DNA from 3 places in the Undibacterium sp. RuTC16W genome. Region 3 is predicted to be linked to each of the others. Evidence: predicted binding sites of a transcription regulator. Region 3 holds the regulator's gene; each other region holds the start of a gene.
The links. The regulator sigma-54, encoded in region 3, starts transcription at its own class of promoters, with help from an activator protein. The targets are predictions, from matches to a motif close to TGGCANGNAANCTGCTTT.

Region 1 (4,971 bases), on a different contig from region 3:
TATTCGCATGCATTAAGTTTATATTGTGCGGCAGCGAAATTGGGCGATGCTGATGCGCAATATGCGATGGGCTGGATGTACGCTAACGGGCGTGGTGTTGAGCGCAACGATGCTACTGCCGCACAATTATTTCAATTGGCTGCTGAGCAGGGTCACGAACTGGCACGGAGAATGATCGGCAATATGTCAACCGAGGAGATATCGGCACTGCCTGCTTGCCTGAGTTCTGAGATTATCAATCTGGATGAAAAAAAAGATCTGGTCTTTTTACCCAAATACCCCAAAGGCCGGATTTCGCAGCTAGTCGAAAAATGGGCGCCAAAATATTCTGTTGACGCTAATCTGGCGTTGGCTGTTATCTCTGTAGAATCTGGTTTTAACGAGCAGGCTCTCTCTCCCAAAAATGCTCAGGGTCTGATGCAACTGACCCCTGATACTGCCCAGCGCTTCAGCGTAAAAAATGCGTTTGATGCGGAAGATAACATCAAGGGTGGCTTATCCTATTTACGCTGGCTATTAGCTCTTTTTAGGGGTAATGTCTCATTGGTAGCTGCTGCTTACAATGCGGGCGAGCGAGCCGTAGAGAAATACCATGGAATTCCGCCTTATCTGGAGACCATGGATTACGTGCAAAAAATTAATCGTTTATACCAAAAATCGACCCACCCGTTTCAACGTAATATTGTTGACGCATCGTCTATCGTGATGCGCCCCACCCGCAGCAGTAAACCTTAAATCGGAAGGCACATGCTGATTAAGAGATTACTTAGCAAGCGCGATATTCTGGTTCCTTACTTTAATTTCCGTAAGGAATTAAGTGGAAATATTGAGTCCACCCTACTCAAAGAGATTTTTCAGCTGAGATATGAGGTGTACTGTCTTGAATGTCACTTTCTGCCGACTGAAGAATTTAAAGATGGTTTAGAAAGTGATGAGTTTGACGAGTGTTCCACGCATTTTGCCGCCTTCACGATGGATAACCAGATTGTCGGTACAGTGCGCCTAGTGCAACCATCCTCTGATTTGAATTACCCTTTTGAGGGGCACTGTAGCATTTTTGAAGACTATGTCATGCCAGCCAGAGAAACTGCGGGTGAAATATCACGCTTAGTCGTCCGCAAATCACATCGTCGTCGCAGAGGCGATTCGATGGAAGGTGTATCGCAAGACTTCCGGGAAAAAGGGAATGCCGCATCAATTCATCCGCATCAGGGAGGAAAAAAGCGGGACGGTAACAGCCCTTTACTCTTACTAGGCTTATATCGTGAGATGTATCGCTACAGCCGAAAAAATGGCATTCGCTATTGGTATGCGGCGATGGAGCGCTCGTTGGCAAAATCGCTGGATAAAATGGGATTTCGTTTTGTGCCGATAGGCCCGCAAACCGATTACTACGGCCCGGTTACGCCTTTTGTCGTGGATTTAGATGAGTTAAACAACCGGTTGCATAAAGAAAATAAGTTTCTGGCTGCCTGGTTTAATGATGAAAAAATACCCTATAACGTGATTATCAGAACCATGATCGGTTCATTTTGGCAGATGGTAAAGAAGAAAAAATAAGCGCAGAAATACAGGAAAGCCAAAACAAATTCAATTTTTAAAAAACGTAAAAGATGAATCCAATTTTTGCCAGATTATGCAGACGGATTATTCGCTATCAGTTAGCAAGAACTACGTCTGATCAGCTTATTCAACTAGGTAAAAAGAAGTTGATTCGTGCATTTCGCAGAGCCGCCAGATGTTCATCTGCCTATCAAATTTTGCTGAGTGAACATGGTGCTTCAGTAAATGACATTACTACTGTGGATGATTTTTTGCAACGTTGTCCTGTGCTGGAAAAAGCTAATACGTTCCGTCGTTTTTCTATAGATCAATTGATTGCCAGCGACACGGATAAGTCGCAGCTTGCCTCTATACTCACCAGCTCAGGTCATGGGAGCAACGGTTTTGCGATTGGGCTCGGCACCAGAAAGCAATTGAAGTCAACCGCGTCTCTGATCGATATGGGGCTTGAGCTAGCTTTTGATATCGATCGTTATAAAACCTTGTTGATCAATTGTTTGCCGATGGGAGTGACATTTCAATCGGACACCGTATGTGTAGCTAACGTCAGCGTCAGAGAGGATATGGCTTGTGCAATTGTCGAGCAAGCGGGTGCTGCTTTTGAGCAAATCATTCTTTGTGGCGACCCTATTTTTCTTAAAAAATTGTGTGATTTTTCTCAAAATAAGGGGCTTGACTGGCGTCGTTACCGAGTGAACGTGATTGTCGGTGAAGAGACGTTTAGCGAGTCATTCCGGGATTATCTTGCGTTGGCTTTGAACATCAACCTTGATCATCCCGCCAGTGGCCTGATTGGAAGCTCTATGGGTGTCGGCGAATTAGGACTGAACTTGTTTAATGAAACAAGAGAAACCATTGCTATGCGCAGGGCATGTATGGCTCAGCCGGACTTGCTGGTAGATTTATTTGGCAACAGCGCAATTGACGCACCAGTGCCGTCCTTTATGGTTTTTAACCCTATGCGAACTTTCGTCGAGGTCGTTAACACGGACAGTCATGGTAATGGCGATCTATTGGTTTCCATGCTTGATCCGGATGTCCCAATTCCTTTGATGCGATATAAAACCGGTGATAAAGCGAGGCTACTTAGTGCGGTTGAATTAAACGAAGTGTATGAAAAAATAAATCTGGGAATTTCCCCGCCATCTTTACCTGTAATCGCTCTGCACGGGCGAGCCAAGGATTATCTGCCGGATGGCATGCATCTGGATTATTTCAAACACATGCTTTATGCCAATCCCTCAATTTCAGTGCACGTGAGCGGGGCTTTTCGTTTGACTCTTACTGGCGGTTGCGTGTTATGGGAAGTTCAATTGCAATATGGAAATAAAACTTCCCCACAAGAAATTGCATCGGTACTGCAAAACGCCATTGCCGCGACACATGAAAAAGTTGAAACGATATGCTATCCGTACCATGATTTTCCATACGGCAAATCGCTGGATTATGAGCGCAAATTTGTTTATTGGCCGGGGTAAATATTTTATGTCGAATATTTTTACAAGGCTGTAATTTAATTATCTTTTGATTAAATAAAAAAAGCATTTTATCTATTAAAATCAAATACTTATAATATAAAGTTATTTCTGGCACGCCTCGTGCTTATAGTTATGCGTCGAGATAGTGATTTGACCTAATCAAAGGGGAAGCTCAAATGAACATGAAACAAATATCAAAAGCTGTTGTTGCCTTGGCCTTAGTGACAGGCGCAGTTGGCTCAGCAAGCGCTTTAAGTCTGACGGCGGGCGACTTAAAATTTACCTTAAATAATTATGATTCCGGTACTGTTGGCTACGGTGTAACTCCAGGCCTGGTTTGCTCTACCATTGCTTCTTGCGATACAAAAGCAACGACACCAGCAGTGAATAGCTACGGTGACGATACATGGGGTATTTTTTCTGTGACTAACATCACGAAAATTTCAACTGGTACGACAATTTGGAGTGCAGGTCCTGGTGACTACCTTACTGGCCTTTTTGGTGGTTTGAAAGATTATGCGGTAGGTGTCAGTCCAGTTGATCCTTTTACTGGATTGCAAAATACCAATACGTTTTCGCAAGGTGGCTGGGTTAATCTGTACTCTAATGCGACTGACTGGAATCCTGCTTTAGGTCCTGGCGGACGTACTGGCATTCAAACATACACAGGTATTACAAGTGGTTCCTTAGTATTGGGTGCCAAGTTTAGCCCTGCCGTAAATGCGACACCGTTCGGTGCTGCTGGCTCCTACCAGTCAACTTTTGACAGTACAAGTTTTGCAGGTCATGGCCAAGGCTTCCTTGATGTGACGGCTGGTTCATGGCTGGCTCAACTGGATACAAACACTTTGTCTGACCCGCTTGGTGGTAAGCATGATTTGTTTTTGTCCACAAATTATGATGATGTAAATGGCGCGGCATCAGCGCTGGGCTGGACTGTGAAGTCTTCCTCACAAGTGAGCGGTAATGCAATCCCAGAACCTGCATCACTTGGCTTGCTCGGTTTGGGCTTGGCTGGTCTGGCAAGTATCCGTCGCAGAAGAAAATAATCCAAGTCGACCTTGGTAAAAGCTGCCTGGTGTGAACCAGGCAGCTTTTTTGTTTGTGTCTGCCTAAAGAGTTGTTGTGAGATATTTATTTTCCGATATTTAAAACAAGTCACATTAAGCGCTGTGAAAATTATCAAAAATATAGTAATCTGTCACATAAAGAATGTTATTTTTACAATATAATTTATTTGTCGGGTTGTGGAGTGTTGATGTTCAGAATTGCTAATCACCATGTATCACGTATTACATCAATTCTTCTATTGATTGAATTTAGTATTGCACTTGCTTCGGTTTATTTGGGCGCCATCATCCGCACATTAGACAGTGCTTTTCCTTTTTCCGAAAAATCAGATAATTTCTTCAGTACGGCTTTGGTTTTTGCGTCGATTGTTGTATTCAGCATGAGTGCTCTGGGCATGTACCAGATTAATTTTCGAGAAGGCATCAGAAATACCTTTTTAAGATTGATGCCTTCTTTAGCCTTAGCGCTCATTCTGGTTACGTTGACATTTTATGTGCTTCCTACGTTATTCATTGGGCGCGGTGTACTGGGCATCGTGCTGGTGATTGCCGCTATTGGCATCTTGACAGCAAGGGTCTTGATCTTCAAAACCTCAGAATCAGGATTGCTGCGGTCAAGAATCATTTTTCTAGGCTCGGGGTCACTGGCAAAAGAATGTTACGAATTGGCGCTGAGCAACACTGCGCACCATGAGTACGAGATCTTGGGATTTGTGCCTGTCACCGATGAGATATGTCAGGTGCCGGTTACGAATCTCTTGTCTTCTGAGGTGAGCCTTAGTTCAGTTGCGGGAAAATACCACGCGGATGAAATTGTGGTTGCTGTACAAAATCGTCGCGGTGCGCAGTTCCCTATTGAT
Region 2 (4,971 bases), on a different contig from region 3:
CTGTGCGCGGTAAGGAATAGCGAAGGTAAGTAATCAAATTACCGAGCATGTGATCGGCGCCAGCCGGATCGGTGCGCGTTAAAATTTGCGCACTGGCTAAGGTGTTGTACAAAAAATGTGGCTCTACCTGTGCATGCAAGAGATTGAGTTTGGCGACGGTGAGTTCTTTTTCACTGACGGTTTGTTGCACAGCGGCCTGTTCCTGACGACGCAGTTCTGCCATCCGACGTAAAATAGCGCGACTGATCGCCTGCATATTTTCTAAGTTGGTACCGTTATCGACCAAAAACAGATCGGTCCACACGGCTCTTTCTGGTTCGCAAAGTAAGCTGACGCTGCCTACATCATCACCAGGTGTGACAGTCGCCAGTATCTGGTTGCGTTTAGTCGCCAGCCAATTTAAATACTTGATCTGATTAAAAAAATGATCTTGATAGGGATTGATGCGTTTAATCTTGGCACGCACTTGCAGGCTGTCGTGAGCGCTTTCAACTTGTTCTATACCGGGCAATTCGCGTATCGCCGCCTCCACTAAAGCAAACGCTAGACTTGCTTCTAAAGGAATCTCGATCTGAAGGTGCTGTCTGTTGGCCAGTGTACTGGCTATGACTTCAGTAGAAATCAAACGTACCCGACGTACGTGTGAGAATGCCACGGCAGCAATCAACGCACTTAGTACTATGGGGACCAGAAAAAACCAATCCGGTGGATTGTATCTAAATACCACATTGACCACTAATACAATGAAGACACTGAGTATGACCATCCCGCCAAAGGTTTTACGAAGAATAAATACTAAGCTGGTGAGCATGGTGGTTTCCTGATGATTGCGATTGTCGCCAAGCTTAGCGAGTACGTTTCAGAGCGACGCCCCTTATCCGACGAAAGCCAATAAATAGAGATGAACCTTGTTCAAGCCAGTGCGAAAACAGATTACGTGAACAATATTGACTCTCTCAAGAGCGCTGAGAGGGCCAATATCGAATGAGTAAATACGTGCGGATGAATTCAAAAACAGACATACCTGTAGTACCAGACCACTTTACAAGTCTTGGGCGCTCAAGGTTTGCTATATAAAATTTAGGGCGTGTTGGGAACAGTTTTTTAGCGTGCCGTGCCCAAAGTTGCCGCAGGCTGAGTACAACGGTATATTAGTTTAAAAGTATATTAGTTTTGTATGACACTGTAGTAGGCGGCCCTCTGGAGGGCAGTTTTTTGGAACGGCCAAGGATATTATTTATTCTTGGCTGCAGTTTCCAGTTCTGCAATCCGTGCTTCAAGAACATCTAGTTTAGTTCTTGTTTTAGCCAGAACCTGTGCCTGTATATCAAACTCTTCCCTGGTAACTAGGTCTAGCTTGGAGAAGCCTTGACTCATCATTGCTTTGACATTTTTTTCTATATCTTTGGCGGGGGAGTTTTCTAAAACCTGATTGATTTTAGATTGAAGCTCATTGAAAAAATCAGGCTTACTCATAAGAATCCTTGTAATAACTAAAAATTGCACGATACTGGTGCGGTAATGTGGGGTGATTTATTTAGGTTTTGCATTAAATTGGTGCGGCGACCTGATGTAACTCAAAATAAATGGTCTGCTAAATAGTGAAAGGCATTTTATCTTCAATGGAATCATAGCGCATCCCTTGGCTCAAATGCACTTATGACGCCGTTTTGTCGGTTGTTGTCAGTGTTTGCTGCGGGAGTATTGAGATTTTGGCGAATTTTATTTCGTCACTTTGTCTGGTTGGCACGACTCCTGCTAATACCAGCTTGGAATTTACGTTTTCTAATCTGTTTATTAACCAAAAAAGGGACGCGCAATGAAAAAACTATTACTCGCCGCAGCAGTTGCAGCATCGTTAGCAGGCAGTTTGGCACATGCAGAAGATGCAAAGCCTGACAATGAAGTAAGTTTCAATATTGGTGCAATAAGTGATTACCGTTACCGTGGTATCTCACAAACACGTCTGGATCCAGCTTTACAAGGTGGTGCAGACTATACCCATAACCCGACAGGTTTTTATGCGGGTACCTGGTTGTCTACCATTAAATGGACGAAAGACGCAGGCGGTAGTGGCAACGTTGAATGGGATATCTACGCTGGTAAGCGCGGTGAGATCGTCAAAGATATTTCATACGACGTCGGCGTACTCTCTTACGTATACCCATCCAACGGTCTGAGCAGCGTTCCTGGATTTGCTAATGCGAATACTACGGAGATTTATGGTCAGGTTGGTTATGGTCCTGTTTATGCAAAGTATTCTCACTCAGTGACTAATCTTTTCGGCTTCGTCAACAGTAAAAATAGTGGATATCTGGATATTGGTGCCAATGTTGAATTCACCCCTGGCTATACGCTGAACTTACATGCGGGCCATCAAACAGTAAAAAACAACACGGCATATGCGTACACAGATTGGAAGGTCGGTGTAACAACTGAGTATGCTGGCGTGACGTTTAGTGCTGCTGCGGTTGCAACCAAAGCAGATAGTGCTTTATATGTGACACCTCAAGGCAAATTTACTGGAAAAACAAGTATCGTTTTGTCAGCTCTTAAATCATTTTAAGCAACGTATTATCTAATCGAGGTCAGCATGAAACTGATTACCGCCATTATCAAACCGTTTAAGCTCGACGAAGTGCGAGAAGCACTGTCAGCCATCGGCGTACAAGGTATTACCGTGACTGAAGTCAAAGGTTTCGGTCGCCAAAAGGGGCACACCGAGTTATATCGTGGTGCGGAATATGTGGTCGATTTTTTACCAAAAACAAAAATTGAAGCAGCGGTTGATGACGCTATCGTTGATCGCGCTATTGAAGCGATTGAAGCCGCGGCCCGTACTGGCAAGATTGGTGACGGCAAAATTTTTGTTTATGACTTACAGCAAATTGTGCGTATTCGTACCGGCGAAACCGGCAACGAAGCACTCTGACCGATATTCTAAGATCCACAGGGAGATCACACATGAAGAAAATATTTTGCAAAGCATTAATCAGTAGTGCCTTGCTTTTATCGGTCGGTTTTGTATCGTCGTCTGCTATGGCAGCGGATGACGCGTCGGCTAAAGTAGAAGCATCCGCTGCATCTGCCGTTGTTGTTGCACCCGCATCAGCGCCTGCAGAAGCAGCGCCCGCCGTAGCTTCTGTTGCTGCGGCACCCGCTGCTCCAGCGGTAACTACAGACGCAGCAGCATCAGCTGCTGCCGTACCTGCACCTGTGCCGAATAAAGGCGATACCGCATGGATGATGGTGTCAACTTTGCTGGTTATTTTGATGACTATTCCTGGTCTGGCACTGTTCTATGGCGGTTTGGTTCGCTCTAAGAATATGCTGTCCATACTGATGCAAGTATTCATGATTTTTGCCGTCATCATTGTTTTGTGGTGTGTCTATGGTTACTCACTGGCTTTCACTGAAGGTGGGCGTTTCATCGGATCGTTTGATCGTTTGTTCTTGAACGGTATTTGGGATCCGGCAAAGGCGACCTTCTCTACTGCGGCAACATTTAGTAAAGGCGTCGTTATTCCTGAATTCGTTTATGTGGCATTCCAGGCGACTTTTGCGGCAATTACCTGCGGCTTGATTATTGGTGCATTTGCAGAGCGTGCTAAATTCACCGCAGTATTGTTATTCGTGGTGTTGTGGTTCACATTCAGCTATTTGCCAGTCGCTCATATGGTCTGGTTCTGGACAGGTCCTGACGCTATTAAAGATGCAGCAACGGCGGTTACTGAAGGTGCTAAAGCGGGCTTCTTGTTCCAAAAAGGTGCGATGGACTTCGCGGGTGGTACGGTTGTGCATATCAATGCAGCGGTTGCCGGACTGGTCGGCGCTTACCTGATTGGCAAACGTGTTGGCTATGGTAAAGAATCCATGGCACCACACTCACTGACAATGACAATGATTGGTGCATCGTTATTGTGGGTGGGCTGGTTTGGTTTCAATGCGGGTTCCGCTTTAGAGGCCGGTGATGTAGCTGCTCTGGCATTCGTTAATACCTTATTGGCAACTGCTGCTGCAACTGTCTCCTGGGTGTTTGGCGAATGGATGTCTAAAGGCAAACCTTCCATGCTGGGTGGTGCGTCCGGTGCAGTTGCTGGCTTAGTGGCGATTACTCCGGCTTGCGGATTCGTCGGACCGATGGGCGCACTGATCATTGGTTTGCTCGCAGGTGTCATTTGCTTGTGGGGTGTCAATGGATTAAAACGCCTGTTAGGCGCGGATGATTCACTCGATGTCTTTGGTGTGCATGGTGTTGGCGGTATCTTGGGTGCATTGTTGACGGGTGTATTTGCAGCCCCGTCACTTGGTGGTCAAGGTGTGTTCGACTACGTGACAAACAAAATGTCTGCTGATCCTTATTCCATTATTGGTCAGGTAACCACTCAGGCTACCGCCGTCGGCACAACCATATTGTGGTCTGCTATCGTATCCGTGATTGCGTACAAACTGGTTGATCTGGTGGTTGGTCTGCGTGTTCCTGAAGATGAAGAGCGCGAAGGTCTGGATATCACAAGCCACGGTGAGTCTGCTTACCACTCGTAATTGTTGACGATTACAGAGAGTCAGTAATGGCTCTCCAGTTTTCTAGGGTAGTATCCTCAGTGCATGTTTAGGGCGCATGTGACTGATTTAATAGGCACCTTTTACAGGTGCCTTTTTTTATGCCTGTGAATCTTATGGGGTGGAGCTTAGATGAATATATAGTAGGTATTTTTGGGGCGATTGTATCGTCAGCACACATGAAGTTAAATTTACATAATTACTCATATCACGAACGAAAAAAAGGACATGCAGCGCATGTCCTTTGAATACCTGAATTAAGTTGTCCGTGTCAGTTAAGTTGAACGGAGAGCTGTATTAACGAACCAATAACCATAATCTACCAAGGTCGCTTGTTCCGTCATTGCCTTGAATGGTCTTGAAAATTTCGGCAGCTTTTACCTTATTGTTTGCCTGCAAATAAGCCAT
Region 3 (4,971 bases):
GAAAACAAGTTCCCGGTGGCGGTCGTGTTACTTTGATTTTAGAACCTAAAGCCGATAAGCAAACCAAAGAATAAGATGAGCACTTTATTGATCAAGGGTTTGCAAAAGCGTTACGGTGCGCGCCAGGTAGTGCGCGATGTGTCGCTTGAAGTAAAGAGTGGTGACGTTGTCGGTCTGCTGGGGCCGAACGGTGCGGGCAAAACGACATCGTTTTATATGATCGTTGGACTGGTTCCCTCTGATGCCGGTGAAATCAATGTGGACGGTGTAGACATCTCCCATTTGCCGATTCATCAACGTGCCGTTCTCGGCTTATCGTATTTGCCACAAGAGGCATCGGTATTTCGTAAGCTGACAGTCGAGGACAATATCCGTGCCGTGCTGGAGTTGCAAAAGGATGAACATGGCAAGTTTCTGAATTCAGCCGAAATTGAGAAACGCCTGGATACCTTGCTGGCCGATTTGCAGATCGAGGGCATACGTGAAAATCAGGCGCTTTCTTTATCTGGCGGTGAACGTCGCCGGGTAGAAATTGCCCGGGCACTGGCAACGAATCCGCGCTTTGTGTTGCTGGATGAACCCTTTGCAGGTGTTGATCCGATTGCTGTGATCGAGATTCAGCGTATCGTACGCTTCCTGAAAGAGCGCGGTATCGGTGTGCTGATCACCGATCATAATGTGCGCGAAACTCTAGGTATTTGCGATCACGCCTACATCATCAATCAAGGTGCAGTGCTGGCGAGTGGCAAACCGGAAGACATCATCACGAACGAATCCGTACGCAGGGTTTATCTGGGAGAGCATTTCCGCATGTAGCGGGAAGCGAGATGATGATGAAACAAAGCCTGCAACTACGTACCTCACAACACCTGGCGCTGACGCCGCAATTGCAGCAATCAATTCGTCTTTTGCAGTTATCCACGCTGGAACTACATCAGGAACTGGAAAACCTGTTGACTGATAATCCCATGCTGGAGCGGGTTGATGACCCCATGGATAATGCAGTGCGATTGCTGGCCGATGGCGCGATTAGCACCACCAGCAATAATTCAGAATCTGAATTTGCAGTACAGGAAGTCGGTGCCGAGACCGCCGCTCCGGTTGCTGATAGCGGTGACAATGCGGAAGTTGCTTCATCCGCGGACAGCACCAGCGCCAACGAAGAAGAGTGGAGTTTTGATGATGTACCGCTAGGCAGTAAGTCTTCAGAGGAAGAGGATGGACGTCCGCAATTAGAAGCTGCGCAAACCAGTTTGCGCGATCATTTGCTGGAACAGATGCGCCTGAATATTCGTGAGCCGCGTGATCGTGCCTTAATTGAGCTGATGATTGATGCGCTGGATCTCAGTGGTTATCTGATGGAGACCTTGGATGAAATCCATGCGAGTTTGCCGCTTGAATTGTGTGTAGAACCAGAGGAATTATCTTTCGCATTAACGATGCTGCAAAGCTTTGATCCCGCCGGGGTTGGTGCGCGTACGCCGTCGGAATGTCTAGCCTTGCAGATCAAACGCTTACCTAAGATTCCATTCGTGACACGTCGTCTGGCGCTGAAGATTGTTGAAGAACACATCATCTTGTTTGCGCAGCGAGATTTCAACAAACTGAAAAAAATTCTCAACTGCGATGATGAAGATTTGCGCGAGGCGCAGGTAGTGATTCGCCAGTGTAATCCTAAGCCAGGTGCGGATTTTGCAGCGGCGTCATCAGACTATGTGGTCCCCGATGTGATCGTCAGAAAGTCAGCAAATGGCTGGCAGGTTTTGCTGAATCAGGATGTCATGCCCAAGCTCCGCGTTAATAGTATGTATGCCAACATCATGAAGCAAAATCGCGGTGACGGAACGATGGGATCGCAGTTGCAGGAAGCGCGCTGGCTGATCAAAAACATGCGGCAACGCTTCGACACCATCTTGCGCGTTGCACAAGCGATAGTTGAAAGACAACGTAATTTTTTCACTCACGGTGCGGTTGCGATGCGCCCTCTTGTTTTGCGCGAAATTGCTGATACACTAGGTTTACACGAGAGTACTATTTCTCGTGTAACGACCCAGAAATACATGCTTACCCCGCATGGTATGTTTGAGTTGAAATATTTCTTCGGTAGCCATGTCGCGACGGAAACGGGGGGGGAAGCATCTTCCACCGCGATACGTGCACTCATCAAGCAGTTGATAGGAGCAGAAGACCAGAAAAGCCCACTCTCTGATAGCAAAATTGCAGACATGCTGGGTGAACAAGGCATGGTCATTGCGCGACGTACTGTTGCCAAATACCGTGAAGCCCTAAAAATTCCTCCAGTAAGCCTGCGCAAATCCTTGTAATGAACACCTGTAATTTAGTCTTGTAACTAAGCCTTGAAATTACGTTTTGTATTGCTATATATAATTTAGCTCGATGCATCAGAGCAAATGCTGAAGAAATTTATAGCAAGTAACATCACCATAGGAGCGTAGTATGAATCTCACCATCAGTGGACATCACCTCGAAGTAACTCCTGCAATACGTGAACATGTACAAAACAAGCTTGAGCGCATCAGGCGACACTTCGATCAAGTCATTGATATCGCCGTCATCCTGACGGTAGACAAGCTCCGGGAAAAGGAAAAACGGCATAAAGCAGACATTAATCTGCACATCAGTGGTAAAGATATCCACGTAGAAAGCCTGGCGCACGACCTCTACGCTGCGATCGACCTCCTCATCGATAAACTGGACAGACAAGTCATCAAACACAAAGACAAAATTCAAGATCATCAGCACGACGCCATCAAGCACCTGCCAGACCCGGCGTCGGTGTAAGTCATCAAGTCCGGTGTTCGTAGCCGGTACAAAAAAAAGGACGCTTCAAGCGTCCTTTTTCGTTGGGTACACCAAACGAACAGTGGCTTATTACCATCGATATCGAACCCGCAGGCTGGATACGGCTTCCAGGGGCTTTTCGTGCCAACAGCCGCAGCCTGCTTGCGGATTCGTTTTGGGGATTTCTAAAAACTCTTTAATCGATATTTCATGAAATCGCTTATTCCTGCCTTTCCTTTGTGTCCTGGCTTCTCTGTGGTGAGCGATCTTGATTTTTGCGTCAGTCCTGACTTAGTTACAGATTGTTTATAGAGCTAACTTTTGCCCGTGAAACCGATAGTGTTCCTGGGTAAATAAATCGATCCCGCATGGCAGGTTCTCTATCCAGTCCAGAAAAGCATGAATCGCTTCTCGCCCGATAAAATACCGTCCGTGCTGAGGTACCATCATCGCAATATCCATGTTTCTGACCATATTTGCCCACAAACGGCAGACTTTATTTGACACCATATAGCGTTGATGAAACCCTCGCATGGCTGGCAACTGATCTAAAAAAACTTCCTTTGTCGTGATGGGCTGACTGACGTCATGTGCATCGACCATCGACGCGCCCATGTCACCTGAGAACAGGATTTTGGAACGGCTATCGTAGAACTGAAAGTTACCTTCGGCATGCAAGAAATGTGCGGGAACAGCATGAATGGTCGTAACACCCATAGAGACAGGCATACCTTCGTCCGGTATGCCGACAATTCTGCCGTCTGAGCGGTTCAGATTGCAAAAATGCGGTACAAAACGCGACCATAGCTGCGATACATAGAGCTGGCATTCCGTACTGAATAACCACTTATCCAGAGCCCCGATGATGTCCGGATCCTGATGTGATGCAAAAAGGTATTTGAGGTTTTTCTTGGGTAAATAGCGTTGCATCGCTAATACCAAGCTGTTGTAAGTAATATTGCCAGACGGATCAAGCAGGGCACCTTGTCCTTCTGACACAATCAAAAATTGGTTCGCCTGTACCGCGCTATCGCCTGCATCCTTGACGAGATCATTGAACATCAGACAGATGTGATGAGCGTCTTTATATAATTCTATGGGCACTGCGATCTCCAGAGGGAATAGATATTTTCCATCGGGCAATTGTAGTGAGCGAGGGCGCGCTGGAATTGCGTTAGATCAGTAAAGCGCTTGATTCATATCAAGCGCTTGCAAATGACGGCGACGGCTGGCTGCTTGTGACTGAGGACGCTTCAATGAAAATTTAATAGCCTAAGGTTTTGCCGTCTGGATTGCGCGGATCGGAGTAGCCGTCGAAGCCATCGGTACCGATTTGTATGATTTGGGTCCTGCCCATGGCCGGAGAGATTTTTAGATTGTGACCTTTGAGTTCTAAGATACGTAAGGTATCCACGCTGATACCCCGCTCTGCACGCATCTGATCGGGCATCCACTGATGATGAATTCGCGGTGTAATGGTCGCTTGCGCGACGTTCATGCCATGGTCAATAACGTTCAAAATAGTTTGCAGGGTCGTCGTGATAATACGGCTGCCTCCAGGACTGCCGGTTGTCATGAATGGCTTCCCGTCCTTCAGGATAATTGTCGGGGACATTGAGCTAAGCGGACGCTTATAGGCGGCGACGGCATTTGCATCGCCACCGATGAGGCCGAATGCATTCGGTGTTCCGGCCTTCACTGAAAAATCATCCATTTCATTGTTCAAAGTAATGCCGGTACCTGCTGCGACGATACCACTGCCAAAATTCAGATTTAAGGTGTAAGTCGTGGCAACTACATTGCCATGCTGATCGGCGGTCGCAAAATGCGTGGTCTGATCGCTCTCGTAAGGGGCTATATTGCCAGGCTTTATTTGCACAGATGGTGTGGCATGATCGGCGTTGATTTTTTTAACGAGCTCGTCGGCATACGTCGTTGAGGTTAGTGCTTTTACGGGTACTTTAAAAAAATCAGGATCGCCGAGATATTCGGATCTGTCGGCATAAGCCAGCTTCATGACCTCGGTCATCAGATGTAAATTCTGCGCACTATTACTCGCTTGTTCCTTGATCGGGAAGTGCTCCAGCATATTGAGCATCTGTATGATGTGGATGCCGCCTGAGCTGGGTGGTGGCATCGACATGACCTGATAGCCACGATAATTGCCTT

Region 1: a site for sigma-54 is predicted at 3,151-3,168, ahead of ACO0K4_RS02285 (PEP-CTERM sorting domain-containing protein). Genes of this name have one in related genera too.
Region 2: a site for sigma-54 is predicted at 1,745-1,762, ahead of ACO0K4_RS02365 (TorF family putative porin). Genes of this name have one in related genera too.

Annotation. Positions count from the first base shown of each region.
Region 1 is NZ_JBMPPE010000001.1:515,305-520,275, reverse strand. It holds gene ACO0K4_RS02300 (transglycosylase SLT domain-containing protein) at 1-735, shown strand, start outside; gene ACO0K4_RS02295 (PEP-CTERM/exosortase system-associated acyltransferase) at 748-1,560, shown strand; gene ACO0K4_RS02290 (hypothetical protein) at 1,614-3,041, shown strand; gene ACO0K4_RS02285 (PEP-CTERM sorting domain-containing protein) at 3,218-4,090, shown strand; gene ACO0K4_RS02280 (TIGR03013 family XrtA/PEP-CTERM system glycosyltransferase) at 4,300-4,971, shown strand, end outside.
Region 2 is NZ_JBMPPE010000001.1:527,789-532,759, reverse strand. It holds gene ACO0K4_RS02375 (sensor histidine kinase) at 1-811, opposite strand, end outside; gene ACO0K4_RS02370 (accessory factor UbiK family protein) at 1,234-1,476, opposite strand; gene ACO0K4_RS02365 (TorF family putative porin) at 1,820-2,566, shown strand; gene ACO0K4_RS02360 (P-II family nitrogen regulator) at 2,594-2,932, shown strand; gene ACO0K4_RS02355 (ammonium transporter) at 2,965-4,545, shown strand; gene ACO0K4_RS02350 (tetratricopeptide repeat protein) at 4,861-4,971, opposite strand, start outside.
Region 3 is NZ_JBMPPE010000002.1:461,752-466,722, reverse strand. It holds gene lptA (lipopolysaccharide transport periplasmic protein LptA) at 1-74, shown strand, start outside; gene lptB (LPS export ABC transporter ATP-binding protein) at 76-816, shown strand; gene ACO0K4_RS06475 (RNA polymerase factor sigma-54) at 834-2,324, shown strand; gene hpf (ribosome hibernation-promoting factor, HPF/YfiA family) at 2,458-2,802, shown strand; gene ACO0K4_RS06465 (MBL fold metallo-hydrolase) at 3,109-3,906, opposite strand; gene ggt (gamma-glutamyltransferase) at 4,067-4,971, opposite strand, start outside.